Regions from separate parts of the Rahnella sp. RFA10(1/100) genome, predicted to be linked through region 1. Evidence: predicted binding sites of a transcription regulator. Region 1 holds the regulator's gene; each other region holds the start of a gene.

Region 1 (7,513 bases):
TCGATGAAGATAAGAAACTAATGGCCGAGAATAGTGACATTAACGCCCTGAGAGGCCGTTTTCGTGGTTTTTATCCCGTGGTTATCGATGTAGAAACCGCCGGATTTAATGCCAGAACCGATGCGCTGCTGGAAATTGCAGCGATCACGCTGAAGATGGATCAGGACGGCTGGCTGCAAAGCGATGAGACCGTGCATTTCCACGTCGAGCCTTTTGAAGGTGCGATACTGGTGCCGGAAGCGCTGGCATTTAACGGTATCGATCCGACCAATCCGTTACGCGGCGCAGTCAGTGAATATGAAGCTCTGCATGAGATTTTCAAAGTCATCCGCAAAGGAATGAAAGAGCAGAACTGTAACCGTGCGATCATTGTGGCGCACAACGCGAATTTTGATCACAGTTTCCTCATGGCAGCGGCCGAACGTGCCGGGCTGAAACGTAATCCGTTCCACCCTTTTGCTACGTTTGATACTGCCGCGCTAAGCGGGCTGGTACTCGGGCAAACGGTGCTGGCAAAAGCCTGTATCAGTGCGGGTATCGATTTTGACAGCAGCCAGGCACATTCTGCGTTGTATGATACCGAGCGCACGGCCGAGTTGTTCTGCGAACTGGTAAACCGATGGAAACGCCTTGGCGGCTGGCCTCTGGTGCTTTCAGACGAACAAGCCGAAGACGAAACGGCGTCTGAAGAAAATCAGTAATGACGACTTTCCGGCGGACTGAAAACAAAAAAGAGCGACATCATGTCGCTCTTCATATTTTCTGGTCGAAAAGCCGGTGATCTTCCGTAGTATTACTCTTCAGAAGATTTGTATTTCTCAGCAGTTTCTTTGATCAACTGCTGCAACTCGCCGCGCTGGAACATCTCAACCACGATGTCGCAGCCGCCAACCAGTTCGCCGTCCACCCACAATTGCGGGAACGTTGGCCAGTTAGCAAACTTTGGCATCTCAGCACGGATGTCCGGGTTCTGCAGGATATCCACGTAAGCAAAACGTTCGCCACAGGCAGAAAGCGCCTGAACAGCCTGAGCAGAGAAACCGCAGCTTGGCAGTTTTGGCGAACCTTTCATGTACAGCAGAATCGGGTTTTCAGAAACTTGCTTCTGAATCTTTTCAATAGTTGGAGTAGTCATTTCTTGCTTCCTCAAGCCGGTACAGGCTGTCACGATCATTGCTCTTCACGCGCAGCACAAAGAGACGGTGTACAATCACAATACCTTCTATTGTAACGACGGCAGCCATCAGATAAAAACGCCATTTTTTGTGGGGTCTTCCTCAGTGCTGACAATTTATTTAACCATTTTTAGCGGGTGCGCTCAGGCTCACATATTTAAACATTCATCGGGAATAACATTTCCGGCGTTCATCAATCCGATCAAATTTGCAGAATTCCACTGATTAACTCAAATATTAACATCATGAAAAACGGTCATTTTTTTGACTAAAAATGGCGGTTATTTCGACATAAAAAAAGCTATTAACTTTTTCTCACAATATGATCTAGAATCGAGGCAATTCGTGCTTTTTTGTCGGGTTCTTTTAGGCAATACTCTGACATCCCTGATGTTTAACCTACCACTCATGGTAACGAAGCTATGCGCTTACTGTTCACGCTTTTTGTGCTGCTCTTTACCCAGCTGTTTTTAAATATGGCACATGCGTCGCCACAGACTCGTGTCTCTGCCGATCAGCGTAAAAGTCATGTTAATCAGGCTGCGCCGGAAGAACGACGAAAGCGAAAAACGGTTGCTGCGAAAAACAGTAAAAAAACGAAAACCGCGCCCGTCACAGAACAAAAAACTCAGGATAATAATTCGAAGAAGAAAGTGAAAAGCACCGAACTGGTTAAACGAAAGACCACGACGGAGAGAAGCGCCAAAACGCGGGCCGAAAGTAAAAAAGAAAAGACACTCAAGACCACGCGGGCCGAGAGCAAAACAGAGAGACATAGCAAAACCCGTACCCTCGCGAAAAACAGCACGGAAAAGGCCGGTAAAAAAGAAGCCTATGGCCGGCACCGTAAAGGTAAGAAATTCGAAGAAGACAGCAAACCGATTACGCTAAGTGCAACACATAAAAAACGCTATCAGCATGCTCAGCAAACGGCCATGACCAAACTGATGCACCAGGTAGGAAAACCGTATCGCTGGGGCGGAACCTCGCCGAATACCGGTTTTGATTGCAGCGGCTTAGTTTATTATGCTTACAAAGATTTGATCCGTATAAAAATGCCACGTACAGCGAATGAAATGTATCACCTGCGCGATGCCGCTCCGGTCAAACGCGGCGAACTTGAAAGCGGTGATCTGGTGTTCTTCAGAATCAATAACCGCGGCGCGGCAGACCATGTTGGGGTTTACGTTGGCAACGGCAAGTTTATTCAGTCTCCAAGAACGGGCGAAGACATTAAGATTACTTCTCTTGGCGATGATTACTGGCAAGACCACTATGTAGGCGCACGTCGGGTAATGACCCCTAAAACGATCCGATAATAAACAATTCGTTAAGTCTGAAGGTTCGCTAATCAGCCATTGAATAGCATTTAACGAAGCGTTTCTGCAGGGAAGAACATCGGCGGTAACGGTCACTGCGTAACATTGAAAAGGGCGACGCCTGTGACAGGCGTCGCCCTTTTTTATGGCGGATCACTTATTGAATCAGTTCATTATTGCAGTGAAGCTGAAAGCGATAATCATAAGCAAAGCGCATACCGTGGTGATCAACGATAATTTCAGGTTGCTGTCCATCAAACCCCCTTTCGGATCAAATTGTGGCATTTCTTAATACCACACTCATTGTGTGCCAACGCATTTTCTCATAATTAACCTTTAAAATCTTGTGTTGAATGACAATGCGTTCCTGAGAATTTTGCTTCCACTTTCCTGCATTATAAGAGAAAATTGTCGGTTAACACGTCTGTGTGCCGGTCGATTTCACCCGAGAGCATTTCGCGCCTCATTCTGAAGAATCCACCCAATGATTTCACTGCCCTTTGAGAAGCCAGCAGTTAAATCCTCGCAGGCAAACGATTAACATAATGCTAACGTGCTGAAGCACGTGAGTTCAGGAGTCATTGTTTACATGGCAACGATTAAAGATGTCGCAAAGCGCGCTGGCGTTTCCACTACAACCGTGTCGCACGTCATCAATAAAACACGTTTCGTCGCCGAAGAAACCAAAGAAGCGGTTCTCCTTGCAATCAAAGAGTTACATTACTCTCCGAGTGCTGTAGCCCGCAGTCTGAAGGTCAATAACACTAAAACCATCGGCCTGCTGGCCACCTCAAGCGAAGCGCCCTATTTTGCCGAAGTGATTGAAGCCGTGGAAAACAGCTGCTTCTCCAAAGGCTATACGCTGATTTTGTGTAACTCGCATAATAACCTGGAGAAACAACAGGCCTACCTGCAAATGCTGGCGCAAAAACGCGTCGACGGCTTGCTGGTGATGTGCGCGGAATACCCTGATGAATTGCTCAATATGCTCGAAGAGTACCGCTCGATTCCCATGGTGGTCATGGACTGGGGTGAAGCACGCAAGAACTTTACCGACAGCATTATCGATAACGCTTTCGAAGGTGGTTACATGGCCGGTCGTTATCTGATTGAACGCGGTCATCGTGATATTGGCGTGATCCCCGGGCAACTGGCGCGTAATACCGGCGGCGGCCGCTTCCAGGGTTTTGTGAAAGCACTGACTGAAGCCAATATTCCTCTTCGTGACGAATGGGTAGTTCAGGGTGATTTCGAACCAGAGTCTGGCTACCAGGCAATGCATAAGATTCTGATGCAGAAGCATCGTCCGACTGCCGTGTTTTGCGGCGGCGATGTGATGGCAATGGGTGCAATTTGTGCCGCAGACGAACTCGGCCTTCGCGTTCCTCAGGATATTTCCGTGATCGGGTACGACAATGTGCGTAACGCCCGTTACTTCTCCCCGGCGCTGACAACCGTGCATCAGCCGAAAGAACGTCTGGGTGAAATGGCCTTTACGATGTTACTGGACAGAATTGTCAGTAAGCGTGAAGAGTCCCAGACCATCGAAGTGCATCCGAAACTGGTCGAGCGCCGTTCAGTCGCCGACGGCCCGTACCGTGATTACCGTCGTTAACAAATCACAAACGCCTGCCTGTGCAGGCGTTTTTTCTAATCGCGCAGCCATTCCTGATTCATGGTGTCTGTATCGCCCATGTATTCCAACAGCCAGCTCAGTGAAGGTGAAGGATTGCTTTGATCCCACGTCAGGCAGCACGGGCTGTCAGGGAATATATTCTCCAGTGCCAGCACCTGTAATTTTCCCTGTTCAATCCACGGCATGACCCGGTGAACCGGCATCATACCCACGCACAATCCTTCAGTCAGGCATTCCAGCGCACAGGTCCAGTCCGGCACGACCAGACGCCGCTGGTTATCGAGCGTCCAGGTATCACGCTTCGGCAATGTCCGGGAAGTATCTTCCAGGCACAATGCCGGATAAGGTCGCAGTTGATCATCGTTCAGCGCACCGGATAGCTGCGCCAGCGGATGTTGCGGGCTGACGACACAATGCCAGTCCATAAATCCCATATCACGAAAACTGAAGCGCCCGCCAACCGGTATCGCGCGCGTAGCGCCGATCGCCACGTCTGCACGCCCGTCGACCAACGCATCCCAGACACCGTTAAACACTTCCGAGTGAATAATGAGTTCGGTATCTGCAAAATGGCGATAAAAATCGAGCACCAGACGCCGTGTCCGTGCGGGTTTGACAATCCGGTCGACCGCCACACGTAATTCGCCGCGCCAGCCGTTCGCCACCTGCTGACACTGCCGGCGGGTGGCTATCATTTTTTTTGTCATAACCCGTGCTTCATCGACAAAAACCTTTCCCGCTGGCGTCAGCACTACATCACGATGTCGACGTTCAAACAACGGCACGGCCAGCCATTGTTCAAGCTGGCGGACGGTGTAACTGATGGCAGAAGGCACACGGTGTAAGTCCTGCGCAGCTGCACTAAAACTGCCGGTTCTTGCGACAGCATCAACCACTTCGAGAGCGTATTCTGACCACATAATCCAGCCTTCAATTTTTTTGATAGCAGAGTGCAAATATTAACGTTTCACAAGCCTGTTATCAAAGCGTTAAACTCCGCCCCCGGTATGAAATCTGCGTCACATCATCTGCAATAAATAAATTAACGAGACAATAATGAAACCCTCCTTTGGATTTATGCTCTATCTTGCGGGTCTGAGCATGCTGGGCTTTTTAGCCACCGATATGTATCTGCCTGCGTTCAGTGCCATGCAAACCAGTCTGATGACCAGCCCCGGGATGATCAGCGCAAGTCTGAGCATTTTTCTCGGTGGATTTGCTGTTGGTCAGTTGCTGTGGGGGCCACTGTCGGACAGAATCGCCCGTAAACCGGTATTGCTTCTTGGTCTGATACTTTTTGCGTTCGGCTGTCTGGGTGTTATCTGGGTTGAGAATGTACGCGCTCTTCTGGCTCTGCGTTTCTTACAGGCCATAGGCGTGTGTGCTGCCGCAGTCACCTGGCAGGCTATCGTTGTTGACCGTTTTTCTGCCGATGTGGCAAAAAAAACTTTTGCCAGCATTATGCCGTTAGTGGCGCTTTCTCCGGCTCTTGCACCGTTGCTGGGTGCCTGGGTGCTCAATCATTTTGACTGGGAAGCTATTTTTGCCCTGCTGACCGTCGTTGCCATCGCTTTAGTGCTGACGACGCTGACTCTGCATGAAAACAAACCGGCAAAAGACGCAAAGGCAGATAAAACCGGCTTTACGACTTTATTGAAATCGCCTGTTTACAGCGGGAATGTCATGATTTATGCCGCCTGTTCAGCGGGTTTCTTTGCGTGGCTGACGGGCTCACCGTTTATCCTGAGCGATATGGGCTATTCACCCGGTGCCATCGGGCTGAGCTATGTTCCACAGACTATCGCTTTCCTGCTCGGTGGTTTTGGTTGCCGTGTTCTGATCAACAGGCTGGACGGCAATAAAATTCTGCCATGGTTACTGACTGGTTACGGCATCAGTATGGTGGCCTTGTTCTGTGTGGCTATGTTCACAGATGCCGGGCTGACAAGTTTGCTGATCCCTTTCTGTCTGATGGCTTTGGTGAATGGTGCAACCTATCCAATTGTTGTCGCAAATGCATTAATGCCATTTCCTGCTAATACAGGTAAGGCGGCAGCGTTGCAGAATACCTTGCAGCTTGGGCTTTGCTTCCTTGCCAGCATGCTGGTTTCCGCATTTATTGTGCACCCGCTCATGGCGACAGTCACGATCATGCTGTCTACACTATTGTTGGTAGTTTTGGGCCGCTGGCTCTCTTTACAGCATAAAAATGTACGAGACGATGAGCAGCCACCGGAGCAGGAAACTCAGACTCTGCACGCAAATCAACAGTGATAATACCCTAATGTAACAGTCACTTAGCGGGCATTTTCATTGATTACGATTTACTATTGAGAATGCCTGCCAGCGAGCCTATACTCAACAAAACCAAATAAAATAGCATTTTTACAAAACTTTTATTACATACTTAAGCCAGACGCGCGGACGGTGTCACACTTATTTTTTGAATACTTTTCACGGATGATTTTCCTGCCCGTCTTCCAGCGCGCAGGCGTTCTTCTTAATTTCCTCTGTTGGTGTCGAATATCGGGCGAGACGCTAGTCGTCTGTTCTCATAAAGACCTGCAAAAATAGCCTTTGCTTTTCCCGGCAGGTTAATAAGTCAGAAGAGAAAGTGATGGAGAAGCTATGAGTTCATCGTGTATAGAAGACCAAAGCATTCAGGACAATCAATGGTATCGGATCGCCAGTGAGATGCTGGCGATGGCAGATATTCAGGTAAACGGTAATCGTCCTTTCGACCTTAAAGTAAAAAACACTGACTTCTTTAAGCGTGTTTTACAGGAAGGTTCTCTGGGCCTCGGTGAAAGTTACATGGACGGTTGGTGGGAATGCGACCGTCTGGATATCTTTTTCCAGCGTGTTATCCGTGCCGGTTTGGAAAATAAACTGCCCCACCATTTCAAAGATACTTTACGTGTCGCCGCAGCACGCCTGACTAATTTGCAATCGCGCAAACGGGCGTGGATTGTCGGCAAAGAGCATTATGATCTGGGCAACGATTTATTTACGCTGATGCTCGACCCCTACATGCAATATTCCTGCGGCTACTGGAAAGAAGCCACTACGCTTGAAGAAGCGCAGGAAGCAAAACTCAAAATGATCTGCGACAAGCTGCAATTAAAACCGGGACAGCGCCTGCTGGATATCGGTTGCGGTTGGGGTGGGTTATCTGAGTACGCCGCCAAAAATTATGGCGTAAGCGTTGTAGGTGTCACGATTTCTGCTGAACAACAAAAACTGGCTCAAAAACGCTGTGAAGGGCTGGATGTCACTATCCTGCTGCAGGATTACCGTGACCTGAATGATCAGTTTGACCGTATTGTTTCTGTCGGGATGTTTGAACATGTGGGTCCGAAAAATTATCAGACCTATTTTAATGT
Region 2 (7,513 bases), on a different contig from region 1:
TTCCTGCTGACGGCCGGTCAGTATCATTATTCGTTCACCTGGAAGCGTGCCTGATATCCCGCGCTGCGGCCTTAACCCGCCGCAGCGCAGTATTCAGACGTAAGGAATCTGCTTATGTATTACCTGAAAAATACTAACTTTTGGATGTTCGGGCTGTTCTTCTTCTTTTACTTTTTCATCATGGGAGCCTATTTTCCGTTTTTCCCGATCTGGCTGCATGACATCAACCAGATCAGCAAAAGTGACACCGGCATCATCTTCGCCAGTATTTCGTTGTTCTCGCTGTTGTTCCAGCCGGTGTTTGGTTTACTGGCCGATAAACTGGGGTTGAAAAAGCATTTGCTGTGGATCATCACCGGCATGCTGATCCTGTTCGCGCCATTCTTTATTTATGTATTTGGCCCGTTACTGAAAATAAATATTTACCTTGGATCGGTAGTGGGCGGGATTTACCTGGGTCTGATTTACAACGCCGGTGCACCTGCGATTGAAGCCTATATCGAGAAAGTCAGTCGCCGCAGCAGCTTTGAATTTGGCCGTGCACGCATGTTCGGCTGTGTCGGCTGGGCGCTGTGCGCATCGGTGGTCGGCATCATGTTTACCATTAACAATGAATTCGTATTCTGGCTCGGCTCCGGCTGTGCGGTCATTCTTGCTATCCTGTTGCTGATCGCCAGGCCGGAAGTGACCTCCAGCGCACGTGTGGTCAATGAACTGGGGGCGAACAGCAAACCGTTCAATTTCAAACTGGCCGTCGAACTGCTGAAAGATAAAAAACTGTGGTTCCTGGCGCTGTACGTCATTGGCGTCTCCTGTACGTATGACGTATTTGACCAGCAGTTTGCTAACTTCTTTACCTCCTTCTTCGCGTCATCTTCTGAAGGGACGCGCGTCTTTGGCTATGTCACCACCATGGGCGAACTGCTGAACGCCAGCATCATGTTCTTCGCACCGCTGATTGTGAACCGGATTGGCGGCAAGAATGCTTTATTGCTGGCCGGTGCTATTATGTCCGTGCGTATCATCGGTTCATCTTTCGCGTCGTCACCGCTGGAAGTGGTGGTGCTGAAAACCTTGCATATGTTTGAGGTGCCGTTCCTGATTGTCGGTTGCTTCAAGTACATCACCTCAGTGTTTGAAGTGCGTTTCTCGGCGACGATTTATCTGGTGACCTTCTGTTTCTTCAAACAGGTGGCGATCATCTTTATGTCCGTTTTCGCGGGCAATATGTATGACCGTATCGGTTTCCATGGCACCTATCTGATCCTCGGATTAGTCGCGCTGACCTTCACGGTGATTTCTGCCTTTACGCTGAGCGGTCGCGGCCCTCTTCAGGCATTCAAAACCCCTGAACCGTTAAAAAACAGCCACGCAAATCCTTAATTTATCTGCAGTCTTTGTTACGAAATTGGCACTTCATCGCATTGTTAGTTAACCTTACAGAACACTTGCTGCCTCGTTAAACGGGGCAGCTTTAGTTTTTGCAGCCCGTGAGGGTGTAATTTTGGGGTACCTTAAATGGATGATTTGAACGTGGTGGGCAGCATCAATAATGCTGGCAACTGGTTGGTGAGAAACCAGGCGTTATTGCTTCATTACGCCGTGAATATTGTGGCAGCAGTCTTCATTCTGATTGTGGGGCTGATTATCGCCCGCATCGTTTCCGGTGCCGTCAGCCGGGTGTTAAAAGTTCGTGGTATTGATATCACGGTTTCCGATTTTCTTTCCGCCATGGTGCGTTACGCGATTATCGCCTTCACGCTGATTGCGGTTCTGGGAAGGATTGGCGTGCAAACCACGTCCGTGATCGCCGTCATCGGTGCCGCCGGTCTGGCCGTCGGTCTGGCATTACAAGGCTCACTGTCTAACTTTGCGGCGGGCGTTCTGCTGGTGATTTTCCGGCCGTTCCGTGCCGGTGAATATGTTGACCTCGGCGGCGTGGCCGGTACTGTCACTCAGGTACAAATTTTTTCCACTACCCTGCGTACACCGGATAACAAAATTATTGTGGTGCCAAACGGCAAAATCATCGCCGGTAACATCATCAACAATTCACGCGAACCGACCAGCCGTATCGAGCTGACTGTTGGCGTAGGTTATGATTCTGACATTGATCTGGTGAAAAAAATCCTGACCGATATCATCACTGCCGATCAGCGCGTTTTGCAGGATAAAGGTGTCGTGGTTCGTCTGAACGAAATGGCGGCATCTACCCTGAATTTCATCGTGTATGCCTGGACCAACAACGGTGATGCGCAGAACGTGAAATGGGATTTGCTGGAGTCGTTTAAACGTGCACTGGATAAAAACAATATCAATATTGCTTACCCGCAAATGGATGTTCACCTTTATCAGGTAGCGGGCAAGGCAGCCGGACAGCAGGAAGAACGACGCACGTTCGAATAAGAGATCCTTTCCGGATTCGGATTTTCACAGGCGCCTGCGGGCGCCTTTTTCATGCCTGAAATATCCCGCTGTCGCTGATAAGTCAGGCTAATGACCGATTAGAAATTTCCATTTCCTCTTATGCCCGCTAAGCCCTTACACTGCGCGCAATCTCTGTTACTGATTCTCTGAAGGATATCCCTATGCTGGCAATTTTCCTGCAAGGACTGGCGATGAGCGCCGCGATGATTTTACCGATTGGCCCGCAAAATGCATTTGTGATGAATCAGGGCATCCGCCGTCAGTATCATCTGATGATCGCCGGCTTGTGCGCGCTGAGTGACATTGCGCTGATTTGCGGCGGTATTTTTGGCGGCAGCGCGTTGCTGAGCCAATCCCCGACGTTACTGTTGCTGGTGAGCTGGGGCGGTGTGGCATTTTTACTGTGGTATGGCTGGGGTGCATTTCGTACGGCATTCAGCAAAAATCCCGAACTGGCTCAGGCTGAAGTGGCGAAGCAAAGTCGCTGGAAAATTGTCGTCAGCATGCTGGCGGTGACCTGGCTGAATCCGCACGTTTATCTTGATACATTCGTGGTGCTTGGCAGTCTGGGCGGCAGCCTGAGCCATGATGAGCGTTCGTGGTTTGCGCTCGGTGCCGTCAGTGCGTCAGTGATATGGTTCTTCGGGCTGGCTATTCTCGCCGCTATGCTCGCGCCATGGCTTAATACCGGCAAAGTGCAGCGGGTGATAAACTTTATCGTCGGCGTCATTATGTGGGGGATTGCAATACAACTGGCCCGTCAGACCGGGGTATTTTGAGTTTTGTCACTAATCTTAGTTTCTGTTGCAACGGATTATGCTACGGTTTCGCAGATTGTTTGACCTATCTATTGCCAGATCTTTGATGATTAATGGAGGCACTGTGAAACTGAAAGCATTGGCTGTAGCAGCGATGTTGGGATTAGGGACATTACCGTTGACGTTACAGGCGGCAGAATTACCTGCCGGGCCGCACGTCGTCACGTCAGGCACCGCAAGCGTGGATGCCACGCCGGATATCGCGACGCTGGCGATTGAAGTCAGCGTGTCAGCGAATGATTCGGCCAGCGCCAAGAAGCAGGCTGATGAACGCGTGGCGGAATACTTTGCTTTCCTGCAAAAAAACGGCATTGAGAAAAAAGATATTAATGCTGCCAACCTGCGTACTCAGCCGGAATACAACTATCTGAAAGACGGCACGTCGCAGCTGAAAGGCTACCGTGCAGTACGTCAGGTTCAGGTAACATTACGTCAGCTGGACAAACTGAACGAACTGCTGGATGGCGCACTGAAATCAGGTCTGAATGAAGTGCGTGCGGTTGAACTGGGTGTTGCCAATCCGGATAAATTCCGCGATGAAGCACGTCAGAAAGCCATCGAAAATGCCACGCAGCAGGCAAAATCACTGGCCGAAGGTTTCCATACCAAACTGGGGCCGGTTTACAGCATCCGTTACCACGTTGCTAACTACCAGCCGATGCCGGTTGCACGTATGTATAAAACGGCTGAAGCCGCAGGCCAGAGCGATGTGGCGCAAACCTACGAGCAGCAAAGCATTCACTTCGACGATCAGGTCGATGTCGTTTTCGAATTGCAGCCTCAGGCTCCCGCACAGTAAATATGAAAAAACCCGCTCCGGCGGGTTTTTTATTTCTGTTTTCGCCAGGCAAATCAGTCCTGACGCAACACCTGATGGCCGTGTGCCAGCAGGGCATCGGTCACTTTGCGCATCATGCGGCTTTCCGGTGCAAAACGGTGCCAGTAAAGCATACGGCGCTGGAAAAGACCCGGCGTCAGGTCGATCAGCTCACCGCTTTCCAGTTCTTTCTCAATCTGTAAATGCGGGATCATGCAGCAGGTGGTGCCCTGACGGGCCAGTTGTACGAACGCTTCCGACGAGTTAACGATATGGCACGGCACGCTGCCAGGCGATAAATCGAAGTTCTGTTGCAGGAAGGCCTGATGCATATCATCAAGATGGTCAAATGCCACCGCCGGTGCTTTCAGTAAGGCGGAGCGGGTGACGCCGTTCGGAAAATAGCGATCAGCAAAAGGTTTGGAACCCACAAACAAATAATCCAGTGCACCGAGCTGATCCACCAGACAACTCGGCAGTGGCTGTGGCTGTATACTCACCGCACCGACGACTTCGCCGCGACGCAAGCGCTCCTGCGTTCGGGTTTCGTCTTCCACCTGTAAATTAAGACGGATAGGGGAATCGACCAGCACCGATTTCAGCGCAGGCAGTAACCAGGTTGCCAGACTGTCGGCGTTGACTGCCAGTGAAAGCAACAGCGGTGTATCGTTGCTTTCGTGATTGCTGTCGCTGCCCAGCCACTCTTCTTCCAGTAATTCCACCTGATGTAACAAGGCCAGCAATTTCTGCCCCTGTTCAGTCGGACGGGGGGGAACGGTACGGACCAGCAGCGGCTGGCCGAACAAATTTTCCAGTTGCTTAATGCGCTGAGAGACTGCCGATTGTGTGATGCAAAGCTTCTGTGCTGCGCGTTCAAAACCGCGCTCACGGATCACCGCGTCCAGTGCCTGCAGCGTTCTATAGTCCGGGCGTTTCATCGGAGTTCTGTCCCTTGGATTCAATGTTATCGGGACACTATGCCACAGATTGTCAGGTTTTGTGGTGAGGAAAATCGGGGTGTTTGCAACACAATTGCACTTAATAAGTGTGATCTGGTCACGCTCTTGACTGCCCAATCTGCCGGGACATGCTTTATAATCACCCGCACTCTTCGTTTCACCGAACCATTCACGCCACTTTCGTGTTATCAGACAGAGAAGCCATTATGACGCAGGAAGAATTGAAAAAAGCAGTCGGTTGGGCCGCGCTGGATTACGTGACGCCGGGCACCATTGTCGGTGTCGGTACCGGATCCACTGCCGCGCATTTCATCGATGCACTGGGTTCCATCAAAGGCCAGATAGAAGGCGCCGTTTCCAGCTCCGACGCCTCAACTGCAAAACTGAAAAGCTTAGGCATCCATGTTTTCGACAGCAACGAAGTGGATTCGCTGGATGTGTATGTTGACGGTGCAGATGAAATCAATGGCGCAATGCAAATGATCAAAGGCGGCGGCGCGGCGCTGACCCGTGAAAAAATCATTGCCGCGATTGCCAAAAAATTCATCTGCATTGTGGATGCCTCTAAGCAGGTGGATGTGTTGGGTAAATTCCCCTTGCCTGTTGAAGTGATCCCGATGGCTCGTTCTTACGTGGCGCGTGAACTGGTGAAACTCGGCGGCCTGCCGGAATACCGTCAGAATGTACTGACAGACAACGGCAACGTGATCCTGGATGTGCACAACCTGAATATTCTTGATGCTGTCGCGATGGAAAATAAGATCAACAGTATTGCCGGTGTGGTGACTGTCGGTCTGTTCGCCAACCGGGGGGCTGATGTGGCGCTGGTCGGGACTTCCGAAGGTGTCAAAACCATCAAACTGAAGTAATCAGCCTATAAGCAGAAGATCTGGCTGCTTTTGTCCCGGGCAGCCAGTCTCCGCCTCGTCATCCCGCTGTCATAACGCAATGTTATGAAGATGATAATTTTCCGACTGAATCATCTTTTATTTAAAAGCTTTAATTTGGTGACTTATGTCACATTCCTGTATTTCTCCTCCTGAACGTCTGGCTCAGCAAAATCTAACCAGCATGAAATGCTAAAAACCAACAGGTGCGCTGAGCCTTCTGCTGGGGGGCAGGCAATCGTTTGTATTGATGATGGCGGATTTTTTGTTATGTTGACTGTGAGCAGTCACCATGCAGTTTGAATTCAGTCAGAAAATTATAGGGTCGGGAAATGGCAAAAGTATCACTTGAGAAAGACAAGATTAAGTTTTTGTTAGTGGAAGGCGTCCACCAAAGTGCGGTTGATACACTCCGTGCCGCGGGTTACACCAATATTGAATTTCACAAAGGTGCTTTAGACACGCAATCGCTGAAAGAATCGATCCGTGACGCGCACTTTGTTGGACTCCGATCGCGTACTCAGCTGACTGAAGAAGTGTTCCAGGCAGCAGAAAAACTGGTGGCTGTTGGATGTTTCTGCATCGGCACCAATCAGGTGGATCTTAAAGCTGCGACCCGTCGTGGTATTCCGGTCTTTAACGCACCGTTCTCCAATACCCGTTCGGTTGCGGAAATGGTGCTGGGCGAAATGTTGCTGATGATGCGCGGTATTCCTGAAGCGAATGCGAAAGCGCACCGTGGTGTGTGGAACAAACTGGCAGTCGGTTCATTCGAAGCGCGTGGCAAGCGTCTGGGGATCATTGGTTACGGCCACATTGGTACGCAGCTGGGGATCCTGGCGGAAAGCCTGGGGATGCGCGTCTTCTATTACGACATCGAAAGCAAACTGCCATTGGGTAATGCGCAGCCGATTGCGACGCTGGAAGAATTGCTTAACACCAGCGACGTGGTCACCTTGCATGTGCCGGAAACTGCCGGTACGAAAGACATGATTTCGGAGGCGCAGCTGGCCCAGATGAAACCGGGCGCGCTGCTAATCAATGCCTCACGCGGCACCGTTATCGACATTCCGGCGCTGTGTGATGCACTGCGCAGCAAACATCTTTCCGGCGCGGCGATTGACGTCTTCCCGGAAGAACCGGCGACCAACAGTGATCCGTTCAATTCTCCGTTGTGTGAATTCGACAACGTCCTGCTGACGCCACACATCGGTGGCTCGACAATGGAAGCGCAGGAAGGTATCGGCCTTGAGGTGGCAGGTAAACTGGCGAAATACTCTGACAACGGTTCAACCCTGTCAGCGGTTAACTTCCCGGAAGCCTCTCTGCCTGCGCATACCGAGAAAGCCAGCCGTCTGTTGCATATCCATGAAAACCGTCCGGGGGTGCTGACCAGCATCAACCAGATTTTCGCGGAGCAAGGGATTAATATCGCCGCACAGTATCTGCAAACCAGCCCTGAAATCGGTTATGTCGTTATCGATGCTGAAACAGATACCACGACGCTGAATACCGCACTGCAACTGATGAAGGCAATTCCGGGAACCATTCGTGCCCGTTTGCTTTACTGAGCATATCAGCCATAAATGACAAAGCCGCCGGAAG
Region 3 (7,513 bases), on a different contig from region 1:
CCAGCAGATTAGGGTGTTCATCCACTCCCAGCCAGCCACCGAACAACGCTCCTGCCTGGGGATTCCATGCCAGCACATTCCAGGCACTGTCGAGCAGATAACCGGGGCAGGTGAGTTGACTGACGCAATCTTTAAGGCCGGCGTCCGGCGCGCCGGAAGAGGGCAACATCCGGGGATCTTTCACCGATGCCAGACTGAATAAATACTCGCGTGCGGCAGACTCCATGCGCAGCGCTTTTGCCAGTCTGTCGAGTGTCGCAGCGGAAATGGATACATCGCGGCCCTGCTCAATCCACGTATACCACGTTGCACTGATCCCGCTGATTTGCGCCAGTTCTTCGCGGCGCAAACCGCTGGTTCTGCGGCGGGAGGAACCGGGAAGACCGACCATTTCAGGCGTGACACGTTCGCGGTGAGTACGTAAAAACGTGCCCAGCGCTTTCGGCCCGCTGAGCGACTCTGCATTATCAGTCATGACATTCTCTTAAACAGGAAGTAACTGATACCAGTATAAATGCTCATATTGTTCTCGTATAGAACTCTGCCTATAGTGATTTTGAAACATGAGAAACCCAGATTCTTATTACAAAAACAAGACAGACAGGAGCAATGATGAATACCAAAAATACTCACAGTGAGGCTGTTGATAAGCAGTTTGGCTCACAGGCACAGGATTACCTGACCAGTGCGGTTCATTCGCAGGGCGCGGATTTACAACGTCTCGCTGCCTTGCTGGCACCCTATAAGGAAGCGCAGGTCATTGATCTGGGGTGCGGCGCAGGGCACGCCAGCTTTGTTGCCGCAGGCGTGGTTAAAAATGTGATTGCTTACGATTTGTCGGCGCAGATGCTGGATGTGGTCATGCAGGCTGCCCGGGATAAGCAACTGACCAATATCACTGTGCAACAGGGCATGGCGGAATCGCTGCCTTTCGAGGATCATAGCGCTGAGGTGATCATCAGCCGCTATTCCGCGCACCACTGGCATGATGTCGGGCAGGCGCTGCGTGAAGTGGCACGCGTGCTGAAGCCGGGCGGTAAATTTATCATGATGGATGTGGTGTCACCGGGACACCCGTTGCTGGATATTTATCTGCAAACCGTCGAAGTGCTGCGCGACACCTCGCATGTTTGCAATTATTCACCAGGTGAATGGCTGAATATGGTGGCTGAAGCCGGGCTGATTGCCCGTGAGGTCACGACAGATCGTCTGCCGCTGGAGTTCACCAGTTGGATTGCCCGTATGCGTACGCCGGAACATTTCGCCGTTGCTATCCGCGAACTGCAAAAAGTCATGTCGGATGAGGTGGTACAACATTTTGAGATCCAGCCTGACGGTACGTTCACCAGTGATATCATGATGCTGGTGGCATCGAAGCACTGAAGATAAAAGCCTAAGAGGCGCCCTTTCACAGAGGGAAGGGCGCACAGCGTCTGTATTATGATTTCTTGCCGAACATTTTCTGCCCAATCATCACCAGCGCCAGCACGGCCGCGCCGACAATCAGACCGACGACTAAATCAGTGGCACCGGTAATCAGTGTATTCACCCAGCTTTCGTGGCCGTGCGTCAGGGGTTCAATCAGGCTGTGCATAAACGGCAGGCCGTGGCTGATGATGCTGCCGCCGACCAGGAACATTGCAACAGTCCCCACCACCGACAGTGCCTTCATCAGCCAGGGAGCGAGATTTACGATGCTGCGACCAAAGGCGCGCACACCCTTCATCATGCTGTTTTCGCCGGAAAGTTTACTCAGATACAAACCGGCGTCGTCGATTTTGACAATCGCGCCGACCAGCCCGTAAACACCGATAGTCATTATCACCGCAATCAGCACCATCACGGTGATCTGATTAAGGAACGGCGCTGATGAGACAATACCGAGCGAAATCACGATGATTTCAGCTGAAAGAATAAAGTCGGTGCGCACAGCGCCTTTGACCTTATCTTTTTCATGCTTTTTAGCATCCGCTTCATTTTTTATTTCAGCGGTGGCCGGTTTTTCTTCAGCAAGATGCTCGCCCGGCATGAGTTTATGGGCGATTTTTTCGAAACCCTCATAACATAAATAAGCGCCGCCAATCATCAGCAGCGGGGTAATGGCCCAGGGGATAAAGGCACTGATCAGTAAGGCCAGCGGAACCAGAATGGCTTTGTTGATCATTGAGCCTTTGGCTACCGCCCAGACGATCGGTAATTCCCGATCGGCTTTTACTCCCGTCACCTGTTGTGCATTCAGCGCCAAATCATCGCCCAGCACGCTGGCTGTTTTTTTCGCAGCGACTTTGCTCATCGCCGCTACATCATCAAGAATCGATGCGATGTCATCGATTAAGGCCAGAAGACTACCACCCGCCATAAATACTCCCTTTTATCATTATGCAAAGGTTCTCCGCACGCGCGGGAAACCGAACTCTGTAACCCTGACAGGACAGCCGGTCACTGCAACAGAGAATTCATACAAAATAATCATAACAGTGATTGCATGCTGGCGTCGATTTGTGCGAAAGTTGTGCGAACTATAAATAACTTTGAAATTCCTCCATACTTTCTCCATTAAATATCGTTGATTCTCCAGCGCTTACGCTAGCAGAAATGTTTGTTTTCATACTCTCCTTATTTTTACCACAATGGTTTAAGTTCTTTACATTGTATTACGTCCGCTTTCATTGCTTCGGCGATAATTAATTCAACGGATTGCTTCCGCCCCCATTAATTAACGAAACTAACGAAAGAAAGGTGCGTAATATGAAACTGTTACCTGCAATTACAGCTGTTGCTATTACTGTTGCTTCATTTTCTGCCCTGGCTGCGACGCCTATTTCAGAAATGCAGGCGCAAAGCGGTACTTATCAGTCACTGGGCATGGTGTCCGTCAGTGCGCCTAGCACCATCCCGGGCAGTTTGCACGACCAACTGAACCAGATTGCCAGCGACAAAGGGGCGAGCCACTACCGTGTGATTGGTGCGGATACCCCGGGGGATTCAAGTCTGACCCGTGCCAGTGTTGAGTTGTATAAATAATAAGCAGATATTTTAAAGCGAAACGCTTGATTTATCTGATTTTTATTAGGCTCAATCGTGTTATAGGGAATTGAGAAGGCCAATGTCACCTGACATTGGCCTTTTTTATTCTTTTTATCTTTTCTCTTCGCCGGTTTATTTTGAGAATCATCTCATAGGATTTAATTTATATTAAACTTCCTGGCACTTTTTTATTCTTAATAATCATTTCTTAAGAATTTATAAGTGATATTGAAGTCTATATCCCCCAGGAGGACTTTTAAATGTTAAATGCCGCAATAATGACAATTAAGAACACCGGGATTTCGATTCAGAATCAGTTTTTTTATTTGCAGAATTTTATTACTTCACCACGCACCATGGGAACCCTTATGCCCTCGTCACCGTGGTTGTGCCATGCGATGCTCAGTCAGATTGACTGGACGACATCGCTGGATATTGCCGAACTTGGCGCGGCGGACGGCGTTCTGACCCGCCGCATCCTGAGCCGTATGCGGGCAGACGCCCGGCTTGAGGCTTTTGAAATCCAGCCTGCGTTTATCCGTAAGCTTAATCAGATGAAAGATCGCCGTTTACAGGTGATGGCACATTCAGCCGAGCATATGAGCACGTCGTATGATGCTGTGTTTTCCTGCCTGCCATTGCTCTCGATGCCTCTGCGTACCCGTATCAGAATTTTGCAGACCACGCGGCAACAGCTGAAAGAAAAGGACGGCGTGCTGGTTTTATTCCAGTACAGCCCTCTGTCAGAGAAATTGTTATCACGCTACTTCACCTGGAAAAAAATCCGGGTAGTGAAGAATTTTCCGCCCGCCCTGGTCTATATCTGTAAACCCCGCTGATACAGCAACTTAGAGGATAGGGCTCGCAAAGCTTATTGCAGGCCGTTGCGCAGCAAGGATTTTTCAGTATGATGCCCTTAACGGCGTAAATAAAACGCTACAGAAGCTTCACCGGCAGGTGACAAAAATCTGCCAGTGAGGCTTTTTTGTTGTACTATCTGACGAGTACGCATGCAGGGCAGTACAATGACCATTTTTGACACATACTTCATATTGATGATGGATTTTCATCAGGCGGGCTAACGGCTCCCAGGGAATAAAGGATAGCGGTAATGACACAAACCATTTTCATGGTCGGCGCACGTGGTGCGGGTAAAACAACCGTTGGCAATGCCCTGGCTAAAGCGCTGGGCTACAAATTTGTCGATACCGATCTGGCGTTGCTGTGTACTTCTGGCCTCAGCGTGGCAGATATTGTTGAGCGTGAAGGCTGGGAGGGCTTCCGCCGTCGTGAAACTGAGACATTAAAAGCTATTTGCTCGCCCTTCACCGTGGTTGCCACAGGGGGAGGCGTGGTGCTGTCCCGGGAAAATCGCGACTTTATGGGCCAGAATGGTACTGTCATTTATCTGCGTTCCCCTGCATCTACCCTGGCAAATCGTCTGGAAGATGCACCGCTGGAAGATCAGCGTCCGACATTAACAGGCAAGCCGATCACGGAAGAAATGACGGAAGTATTGAATGAGCGGGAAGCGCTTTATCAGGAGGCGGCCCATCATGTCGTTGACGGAACTCAGGAGCCGCAGAGGGTGGTGAATCTGATTATGGATGCACTGGCGCTGTCGATGGCGCGCTGAATTCCCCTGATATCTGACAAAACGAGCCCGGTGGCTCGTTTTTTTATGTCTGCGCGTTCTGAGCCGTGGCTCCGGGAAAAGCCGGTGTAAACAAAACGGGCCATGTGACGTGACGGAGATCACGTACGCTTAAGTATTGTACTGATGTATAGGTGGGCGTAAAATAATAACCCATGTGATTACTTAACAGCGGAACTCATGATGAAATCCATAATGTCGTTCTTCAGCCAGCATGCCAAAGTGATGCCCGCCATCTGGTCGGTTACCATTATTCTCATTGAAGCTTCTATCGCTCTTTATATTTTGCGGAATATTTAATCACGATAATCTGCTGGTTTTTACATCAGTCACCTCATTAATACTCGGCATTTATTTCTCCTTCCTCTCAATCTAATGGCTTTAAGAATTTCTTTAAGCATATTCCTTTGTGTATTTCATCCTGCGTGAAAAATAAACGACTTGACGCTGACACGTATCAGCTTTAATTTTTATTTAACTAAACAGGAACCTTGTTCCATATAGCGGAACTCACGCCTTTATGACCACATTGGAAAATGCGGCGGCAGTACTGAAGCTATTTTCAAAACAAGGGATCCGTCAGGGGCATCCCGGTTTGTCGTTCAGTGATGTCGTTGAAAATTTAAAATTACCGAAAAGTACGGTTTCCCGGTTACTGATGACGATGGAAACGGAAGGACTGCTGGAACGTGATCCTGACAGCCGCCTGTACCGGATCGGACGATTATTACTGGCTGTTTCCAGTCATTATTTATCGACTCCGCTGGTCGATTTAGCGTCACCGTATATGGCGCAACTCAGCCAGCTGACGCAATGCACGGGTTATATTTCCATGCTGGAAGGACGCGACATCATGGTTATGCGCATGTTTCCCGGCAGAACGTATCTGCAAGTGGTCACGCCAGCCGGAAGCCTCCTGCCTGCGCATGAAACGGCCATCGGGCGTGCGATTCTTGCGCGGTATACCGATGATGATGTTCTGGCACGTTATAGCGGTCACTATCAGGTGCATTCTGCTAATTCACCGGCCAGCAGGGAAGTTCTGTTATCCCGGTTGGCGGAAGTCCGGCTGAACGGTGTGTCATTTGCCAACAACGAAACGTTGCTGGGAATAAGTACCTTAGCCACCAGTATTTTTAATAAGCACCGTAATGAGACCGTTGGATTATGTTTGTCTTTCCCTTCACCTGCACAGGGGAAAGACATTCCGGAAGGAATAAAAGAAGGGCTGATTGCTGTAACCCGGCAAATCGCCGAAAAATTGGGTGATGAGTATTGGCATTTATCTAAAACGGCAACAGAGCCGCCAGGATAATGACTTGTAACGGACCCGGATTATTTGCTATGTGAAATACTTGCTCAACACCAGGGGCCTTATGTCAGATCAATCTGCAAAGAATAATAAGGAGAATCCGCTAAAGGATATTGGCACGCTCATCGTAATGATTCTGTTGTCTGTTTTAGGCGCAATCATCGGTGTTCAACTGATTACCACGTTGGGTGTTACGCCAAATACGTCGATTATCGGCGCACTGTTTGCCATGTTACTGGCGCGCATTCCGATGCAGGCTTTTCACCGTTACCGTTCTGTTCACACACAGAACCTGGCGCAAACCGTGATCTCCTCCGCAACCTTTGGTGCGGCAAACAGTTTGCTGATGCCGATCGCTATCCCTTATGTCATGGGGCAGCCGCAACTGATCATGCCGATGTTTACCGGTGTGGCTGCAGCGATGTTACTTGATGCCTACCTGCTTTATCGGCTGTTTGACACCAAAGTGTTCCCGGCCAGCAATGCCTGGCCACCCGGTGTTGCCGCAGCTGAAGCGATCAAAGCCGGTGATAACGGCGGACGTCAGGCCTGGCTGCTGGTTGCAGGCGTAATTGTCGGGCTGGGCGGCGCGATGCTGAAAATCCCGATGGCGGCTTTTGGTACGGCATTTATCGGCAACATCTGGGCGCTTAGCATGTTTGGTATCGGCCTGCTGATCCGCGCGTATGCGCAGCCGGTTGCCGGATTGGATCTCAACGCCTTGTATATTCCGCACGGTATGATGGTCGGCGCGGGGCTGGTGTCTCTGCTGCAGGTGATTCAGGTTGTGCGTGCTAAAAACGCTGATGCCAAAGCCACGTTTACTCAACCGGCGAAAGAGGTGCGTAAAGCGCTCGGCCTGGGCGCATTCGGTTATATCGCCATCGCCGCACTGCTGGCGCTGGCGGGCGGGTTGTACAGTGAAATGTCGGTCGGCATGCTGATTGCGTTCGTGATTTACGCTGCGTTTGCCGCCTTCTTCCATGAGCTGATCGTAGGTATTGCCGCGATGCACTCCGGCTGGTTCCCTGCCTTTGCTGTGGCGCTGATTACCTTAATTATCGGCATTCTGATTGGCTTCCCGCCGCTGGCGTTGTGCGTGCTGACCGGTTTTACCGCCGCAACGGGTCCGGCATTTGCGGATATGGGCTTTGACCTGAAAGCCGGATTCATTTTGCGCGGTTATGGCAAAGATTTGCAGGCTGAACTTTATGGCCGCCGGATCCAGTTATTCGCCGCACTGCTGGCATTTATCATCGCCATTCCGGTGGTGTGGTACGCTCATTACGGTTATTTCGCCCAGGATTTAGTGCCGCCGGTTGCGCGGGTTTATGCCAAAACTATTCAGGCCGGAGCCCAGCCGGGCATTGCGCACAGTCTGCTGATCTGGGCAATTCCGGGCGCATTGATTCAGCTGATTGGCGGCCCGAAACGTCAGCTTGGCGTGCTGCTGGCGACCGGTTTGTTGATCAACAGCGTCATGGCCGGATGGGCCGTGGTCTGCGGCATCGTATTGCGCA

What was found. Region 1 encodes PurR, which represses purine synthesis genes. Its sites were predicted from a motif close to CANGCAAACGTTTGCNTG; they were not measured.
Region 2: a site for PurR is predicted at 6,140-6,157, ahead of serA (phosphoglycerate dehydrogenase). Genes of this name have one in related genera too.
Region 3: a site for PurR is predicted at 4,102-4,119, ahead of aroL (shikimate kinase AroL). Genes of this name have one in related genera too.

The regions. Positions count from the first base shown of each region.
Region 1 covers NZ_SEWR01000001.1:971,956-979,468, forward strand. The annotation lists gene rnt (ribonuclease T) at 1-701, shown strand, start outside; gene ETV65_RS04285 (Grx4 family monothiol glutaredoxin) at 794-1,135, opposite strand; gene ETV65_RS25300 (hypothetical protein) at 1,116-1,244, opposite strand; gene ETV65_RS04290 (C40 family peptidase) at 1,598-2,494, shown strand; gene purR (HTH-type transcriptional repressor PurR) at 3,084-4,109, shown strand; gene punR (DNA-binding transcriptional activator PunR) at 4,145-5,050, opposite strand; gene punC (purine nucleoside transporter PunC) at 5,187-6,404, shown strand; gene cfa (cyclopropane fatty acyl phospholipid synthase) at 6,759-7,513, shown strand, end outside.
Region 2 covers NZ_SEWR01000003.1:252,254-259,766, reverse strand. The annotation lists gene ETV65_RS11705 (beta-galactosidase) at 1-54, shown strand, start outside; gene ETV65_RS11700 (MFS transporter) at 115-1,383, shown strand; gene mscS (small-conductance mechanosensitive channel MscS) at 1,519-2,406, shown strand; gene argO (arginine exporter ArgO) at 2,589-3,206, shown strand; gene ETV65_RS11685 (oxidative stress defense protein) at 3,310-4,044, shown strand; gene ETV65_RS11680 (LysR family transcriptional regulator ArgP) at 4,098-5,000, opposite strand; gene rpiA (ribose-5-phosphate isomerase RpiA) at 5,228-5,890, shown strand; gene serA (phosphoglycerate dehydrogenase) at 6,241-7,479, shown strand.
Region 3 covers NZ_SEWR01000003.1:111,029-118,541, reverse strand. The annotation lists gene ETV65_RS10935 (helix-turn-helix transcriptional regulator) at 1-475, opposite strand, end outside; gene ETV65_RS10930 (class I SAM-dependent methyltransferase) at 613-1,383, shown strand; gene ETV65_RS10925 (DUF808 domain-containing protein) at 1,439-2,359, opposite strand; gene ETV65_RS10920 (DUF1471 domain-containing protein) at 2,749-3,024, shown strand; gene ETV65_RS10915 (methyltransferase) at 3,288-3,866, shown strand; gene aroL (shikimate kinase AroL) at 4,139-4,663, shown strand; gene ETV65_RS10905 (IclR family transcriptional regulator) at 5,202-5,996, shown strand; gene ETV65_RS10900 (OPT/YSL family transporter) at 6,058-7,513, shown strand, end outside.